One region of the Lactococcus sp. FSL K6-0773 genome, then DNA from elsewhere that is predicted to be linked to it. Evidence: riboswitches for the same ligand, from Rfam matches in the RefSeq annotation. Region 1 holds a riboswitch; the other holds the start of a gene.

Region 1 (3,416 bases):
TAGCTGGTGAAAATGCAAATGTTTCTGCAGCAATTCGTGAACATTATATGCCAACTTCAGCCGAGGGAGAATTGCCTGAAACAAAAGTTGGTTCTGTGCTTGCAGCAGCTGACAAAATTGATTCAGTCCTCTCTTTCTTTAATGTTGGTTTAATTCCTTCTGGTTCAAATGACCCTTATGCCCTACGTCGAGCAGTACAAGGCTTGATTCGTATTATTGAAAAAATGAATTGGCATTTCGATTTATCTTTATTTATCGACCAATTTGAAGGTGAAAATCATCTTGAAATTTTGGATTTCGTCAAAGCACGTATTCAAAAACTCTTGCTTGAAAAACTCGATCGTCATGATATTGTTGAAGCGGCAATTAATAGTTCAAACTTTGATATTACAAACATGATGGAATCGGCTTTTGTCATTGATGGGCACAAACTTCACGAACCTTTTAAACCAGCAATTGAAAATGTTTCGCGTTCAATTAATTTGGTTAAAAAAGCAAAAGATATTAAAGAAATAAATCCAACACTTTTTGAAGAAGATGCAGAAGAAGCTCTTTATAACGTTGTTATTTCTCTTCAAAATCAATGGACTTATATGCCTGGTGAAGAAAAATTCAGAGCAATTGTTCATTCACTTGCACCTGCAATTGAAACTTTCTTTGAAAGTGTAATGGTAATGGCTGAAGATTTATCAGTTCGTGATAATCGTATTGCGTTGTTGTCAGAAGTTGTTGCATTAACAAGTGTTATGGCTGATTTTTCTTTGATTAATACAAAATAAAATTGATAAATTTACTGACAGAAAGTTTATTTATGACTTTAAAAAGCTGTCAGTAAAATTTGAGTTCTGTCAGTAATTTTAACAATATTCATGAAGAAAGGAACTAAGAAATGGCAATTACAAATGAACAAGTAGAACGTATTAATGAATTAGCGCGTAAGAAGAAAGCAGAAGGATTATCAGAAGCTGAGCTTGAAGAACAAGCCCTTTTACGTCGTGCTTACCTCGATAGTGTTAAAGCAAATTTCCGCTCACAAGTTGAAACCATCAAAGTTATTGATGAAAAAACAGGAGAAGATGTTACTCCGGATAAACTTAAAGAAATTCAACGTAAGAATGGGATGCGCGACTGAGCTTTTTCTTGCAAATATTTCATAAAATGTTAAAATAAATATTAATAAATGATGGGTATGGTGCACACCCGAAACCGCTTTAAGAATAAAATCTTAAAACTAATGGCGCCTACAAACAAAAGGCTATCTCCAAGTAGTCTTGTTTGTAGCGCCTTTTGTTTTGTAAAATATTATAAAGTGAGTTAAACTCACAAACAAGGAGTTTCAAAAATGAATTTTTTTAAAGTAGGAATTTCAAGAAGCGCAATTTTATATGTCTTCTTAGCTGTAATTATTGGGGGATTAATTGGTATTGTTGATGCTATATTTGGTCGAGGGCTTATCTATATTACTGAATTTAGAGATAGTCATGCCCTATATTTAATTCCATTTTTAACCTTAGCTGGTCTCTTAATCGTTTATATTTATAAGAATTTTGGTAAAGACAGCCAAAAAGGAATGGTCCTAATTTTTGAAGCGGGGAATCATGGGCGAGAAGATATTCCAAAACGTCTTGTTCCGCTGATTGTTTTCTCGACTTGGCTTTCTCATTTGTTTGGTGCCAGTGTTGGTCGTGAAGGAGTTGCAGTTCAAATTGGTGGTGTGATTGGACATGCGATTGGTAAAAAACTCTCAGCAAAAGAAGCTAAAAAAATACTTTTGATTACTGGTATGGCTGCTGGTTTTGCAGGGCTCTTTCAAACGCCAATCGCGGCAACTTTCTTTGCTATTGAAATTTTAATGTTGGGTAAAATTGAGTATAGAGCTTTAATCCCAGCTTTGGTTGGTTCATATGTTGCAAGTTGGACTTCAAGCAGTTTGGGATTAGAAAAATTTTCTTTCGCAATCAATACTAACATTCATATTGACCCTTTGGTTCTTTTAAAATTGGCTGTCATTGCCGTTTGTTTTGGACTTGTAGGAAGATTTTTTGCGGAATCTTTAGCTTTTATGAAAGCAACCGTCGCTAAAAGAATTGTTAATCCTTATTATAGAATTATTTTGATGGGAATTGTCATCTCAATTGGTTTACTTGTTATTCATTTGGACCGTTATGCTGGTCTTGGGACAAATTTGATTTCTTTAAGTTTTAATGGTGGACATATCAATGGATATGATTGGATATTAAAATTAATCTTTACGGTTTTATCAATTTCTGCTGGATTCCAAGGTGGGGAGGTCACACCACTCTTTGCTATTGGTTCAACATTGGGTGCAGCTTTGGCTATGCTCTTTGGTTTACCTGTCGAATTTGTGGCTGCTGCGGGTTATGTTTCAATTTTTTCAGCCGCAACAAACTCTTATTTTGGGCCAATTTTTATTGCTGCGGAGGTCTTTGGCTTTGGTTCGGTTCAATATATCCTACCAATTATGACAATTGCCTACGTTTTGAATGGAAATTCATCCATTTATGCGCAAGAAGTTCTAAATTTGGAAGTTTAAACAAAAAGATGACCTCTCTGGGTCATCTTTTTTTATATAATTTTTCAGTTTTAATGTAATCAATAACGTTTTGAGGTAAGAAGTAAGTGGGTTCAATATTTTTGGCAAACATTTCCCTTAGCATTGTACTAGAAATTGGTAACAAGGGAGCATCAAGCCAAGTAACAGGATAAGGACTTTTGGAGATTGTATCCGTTCTTCTTAAGGCAATGAATGTCACAAGTTTTAGGAGTTCATCAATTTTGTACCATTTGGGAAGATATTCCACCATGTCGCTACCAATAATGAAATAATAATCGGTATCAGGATTAGCTTCAGTCAGGAGTTTGAGCGTGTCATAACTGTAAGATTTTCCACCACGTTCAATTTCAATCAACTCAAGACCGAGTCTAGGATTTTCTTTGATTGCTAACTCAAGCATTTTAACTCGATGTTTTGCAGAAATGGTTTCTTTTTCATCGACATGAGGTGGAATATTTTCAGGCATTAGTAATACCTTATCCAAATTCATTTGTTGGGCAACTTGGTCAGCCATCATTAAATGAGCATGATGAATTGGATTAAAATTTCCTCCTAATAGACCTACTTTTTTTCTGTTCCCTTTATCCATAAGGGGGCTTTCTCCTTAATTTTTGAAATTATTTAATCTACCAATATTTTGAATCAGTCAATTTATATTGTACCATAGCTCATCGCAATCTATAAGACTAAAGAAAAACTCCTCAAGGGAGTTCTTTAATTTAAGATTCGATTTGGACAATGTATCTACTGTTAATATAATGCTCGGTGTTATCCTCATCAATTACAAGGCAATTTCCGTTGCTGTAACCTTTCTTGAAATGTAAGGCAGAGACGACACTTC
Region 2 (3,416 bases), 820 kb from region 1:
CCGTGGAATTCCTTGATTTTCCATACCAAAAGCGACATCATCTTCAACTGTTGCCCCAACAAATTGGTTATCCGGATTTTGAAAAACCATCCCAATCTTTCGACGAAGATTCCAGACATTTTCAGCAGTCAAAAGTTCTCCATCAATTTTGACTTTTCCTTCAAATTCTTCAAAAAGACCGTCAATCAGTCGAGCAGTTGTCGATTTACCAGAACCATTTTGGCCAATAATCGAAACCCATTCCCCTTTTGTAATCGAAAAGGAAACCCCATTAAGCTGATTTACATCGCTTTCTTTTTCATATTTAAAAACTAAATTTTCTACTTCGAGAATTTTATTCATAGCCCTTATTATACCAAATTTTAGACACTTTTAAGCATTTAGTTTTATATTTCTACTAAAAATGACATTCTTTATCGCCAAAACAAAACATTCAAAAGTCATTGCTAAACGAGAAGGGATTTTGTTATAATATTAAAGTAATCGGAGAAGTGTCCGAGTGGCCGAAGGAGCACGCCTGGAAAGTGTGTATACGTCACAAGCGTATCGGGGGTTCGAATCCCCTCTTCTCCTTTATAAATTCACATTCTTAAAAATAAAAAAACATTAATTATAAAAATTAATGTTTTTTTATTTTTATCTATCCTGGAAAACTAGCAAGAGCTACATCTTTTCCTAATTCTTCTTCAATTCGCAAGAATTGATTATATTTTTCAACCCGTTCACTTCGAGCCATTGAACCTGTTTTTATTTGGCCAGCATGCATGGCTACCGCAAAATCGGCAATGTAGCTATCAACTGTTTCACCTGAACGATGAGAAATCATTGTCTTATAGCCTGCTTTTCTCGCTAAACTAATGGCTTCAATCGCTTCAGTTACTGTTCCGATTTGATTAAGTTTAATCAAAATAGCATTTGCTACACCTTTTTTAATTCCTTCTTTGAAAATTTCAGGATTTGTCACAAAAATATCATCACCTACTAATTGAATTTTTTGACCTTGAGCTTTCGTTTGAGCTGCAAAGCCCTCCCAGTCATGTTCAGAAAATCCATCTTCAATAGAAATAAGTGCTGGATATTTTTCAACTAAATTTTCATAGTAAGTCAATAGTTCTTTAGAAGTCAATTTTTGCCCTTCAAAACGATAAACTTTTTCTTTATCATCATAAAATTCACTTGAAGCTGGGTCAATGGCAATCGCAATTTCTTCACCAGGAACATATCCTGCACTTTCAATTGCTTGATAAAGTGTAGCAATTGCATTTTCAGTAGAACCAAGTTTAGGGGCAAAGCCACCTTCATCACCTACGGCTGTTTCTAGCCCTTTGTCAGCTAAAATTTTCTTCAGAGTATGGTAGATATTTGCAATTTTTTCTAAACCATCGCGAAAACTTTCCCGTTTGACTGGTGTAATCAAAAATTCTTGAACGTCAATTCCTGAATCGGCATGTACTCCACCATTAATGACATTGAAAAATGGTTGTGGAAGTTCCAAATCAACTCCACCAAGATAGCGATAGAGTGGAATTTTTTCACTATTCGCTGCCGCACGAGAAATGGCCATTGAAACCCCTAAAATTGCATTAGCCCCTAAACGAGATTTATTTTTTGTCCCGTCAAGCTCAATCATCAAATGATCTAATTTTGCTTGATTAAATGGTGATTGTCCTTTCAAGGCTTCATAAATTTCGCCATTGACATTTGCGACGGCTTTAGAAACGCCTTTCCCTTGAAGACGGTCTCCACCATCTCTTAATTCAACTGCTTCACGGTCTCCAGTTGATGCTCCTGAGGGTACTGCTGCGCGTCCTAATGTTCCATCTGTTAATCTAACATCTACCTCAACGGTTGGATTTCCTCTAGAATCAAAAATTTCTCTTGCGTGGATGTTTTCGATTGTGACTGTCATAATAAATCTCCTTTTCTTTGCCTTTAATGCCTTGTAAGTCAAAGAAAAAATGGCAGACTACAAGGCAAAAAAAGACTTTGCTTTGTAGGCGCCATTAGATTCAAGCTATTTCTTGAAACGGTTTCGGGTGTGCACCATACCCATCTACTATTAATTTACCACTTTATTTTTATGAGGTCAAATTTTTGAAACTTATATTTAAAAAAATACATTTATCATTAAGCAAAATTGTGTTATAATCACTATAATTCGCTCCTGTCAGTAAAGACAGAGCCATCAGTAAGGAATAACATGAAAACACTACTTGTTCTATGTGAAGTTAAATATTGGCATGATTTTAGAGAGGGCTTGGCAAAAGTTGGCGTTTCTTTTCTTGGTTTTGATAAGAAAAAACCTAATCGATTTGAGATTGACCAACTTGTTGCCAAAGCTGATTTCGTCGTTATGAGAAACCGCAATGTGGCTCATCATTCAGTTCAATTTGCTAAAGAAGCTTGTAAAGCAACCGATACACCTTTTTGGATTAGTAGTAATTTCGGTTTAGAAACCATTATCAAGCAACTTTCTCAAACTTTTCCAGATGAATCTTTTGAAAGCACCGACGAAAATAAGAAAAGCAAAAGAAAAATTGAAAATAGAGTTATACAAAAGCAAAATTATTTAGCCGAAAGTGCCCAAAGCAAAGAAAGTCAAAATTATTTAAAAGGAAAAAAGAAACATCTCCCTCTAAAATCGGCGCTAAAAGATTTCAAAATTACTGACGACGAACCAGATTTTACAAAATTATTTAAAAAATAAGCGCTGACGCATTTGTCAGTGCTTATTTTTAGTGACAGAATTTCTGTCAGAAGATAGCCGTTGGCACTTTAGCGCTTACGGATATACTCAAATGTCCATCAGTAACTTTTAAATTAATTTTTCTTTATGAATTTGTTCAAAAGTTTTTTCACCATCATTGAGTTTTTCCCAAATGACAACTTGTCCTTGTTTTCGAGATTTTGGTACATCGATAATCCGCTGATTTGATGACCCACGGAATTGGAGCATTAAGTTTTTCTTTGATAATTCAAAACGACCGTCAACTAAAATATCTAACAAATCAAGCATTTCTAATTTGTCATCTGTTTCAAGCAACATCTCTTCCCATGTATAACCTGTCCATGACCAAATATCTTTATCCGGTAACTCACGACGAATCCGTTTGAGCAAAGGAATCAAAAATGTCGTATTCAAGAAAGGTTCCCCACCAAGAAGCGTCAGTCCTTGGACATAAGGCTGAGCAAGGTCAGCCATAATTTTATCTTCAAGCTCTTTGGTATAGGGCGTTCCATAACGAAATGACCAAGTGGCTTGATTATAGCAGCCCTCGCAATGAAACATACAGCCACTCACATAAAGTGAGCAGCGCACCCCTTCACCATCAACGAAATTGAAGGGTTTATAATCTGCAATATAATTTTGTGAGAGTTCATCAGCTCTCCATTCTCCTGGTTTTGGATTGTTCATA

What was found. A riboswitch is a leader RNA that binds a small molecule or an ion and turns the genes downstream of it on or off. The one in region 1 is predicted to bind fluoride.
Region 2: another riboswitch for fluoride. It lies ahead of eno (phosphopyruvate hydratase); the one in region 1 lies ahead of MHB61_RS03445 (voltage-gated chloride channel family protein).

The regions. Positions count from the first base shown of each region.
Region 1 covers NZ_JBBOVF010000001.1:720,936-724,351, reverse strand. Annotated here, with positions in the region: gene glyS (glycine--tRNA ligase subunit beta) at 1-779, shown strand, start outside; gene MHB61_RS03450 (DUF896 domain-containing protein) at 890-1,132, shown strand; fluoride riboswitch at 1,177-1,251, shown strand; gene MHB61_RS03445 (voltage-gated chloride channel family protein) at 1,343-2,554, shown strand; gene MHB61_RS03440 (nicotinate-nucleotide adenylyltransferase) at 2,577-3,164, opposite strand.
Region 2 covers NZ_JBBOVF010000001.1:1,540,206-1,543,621, forward strand. Annotated here, with positions in the region: gene MHB61_RS07420 (energy-coupling factor ABC transporter ATP-binding protein) at 1-342, opposite strand, end outside; tRNA gene MHB61_RS07425 (tRNA-Ser) at 486-573, shown strand; gene eno (phosphopyruvate hydratase) at 641-1,909, opposite strand; fluoride riboswitch at 1,988-2,060, opposite strand; gene MHB61_RS07435 (DUF2325 domain-containing protein) at 2,201-2,707, shown strand; gene nrdG (anaerobic ribonucleoside-triphosphate reductase activating protein) at 2,816-3,416, opposite strand, start outside.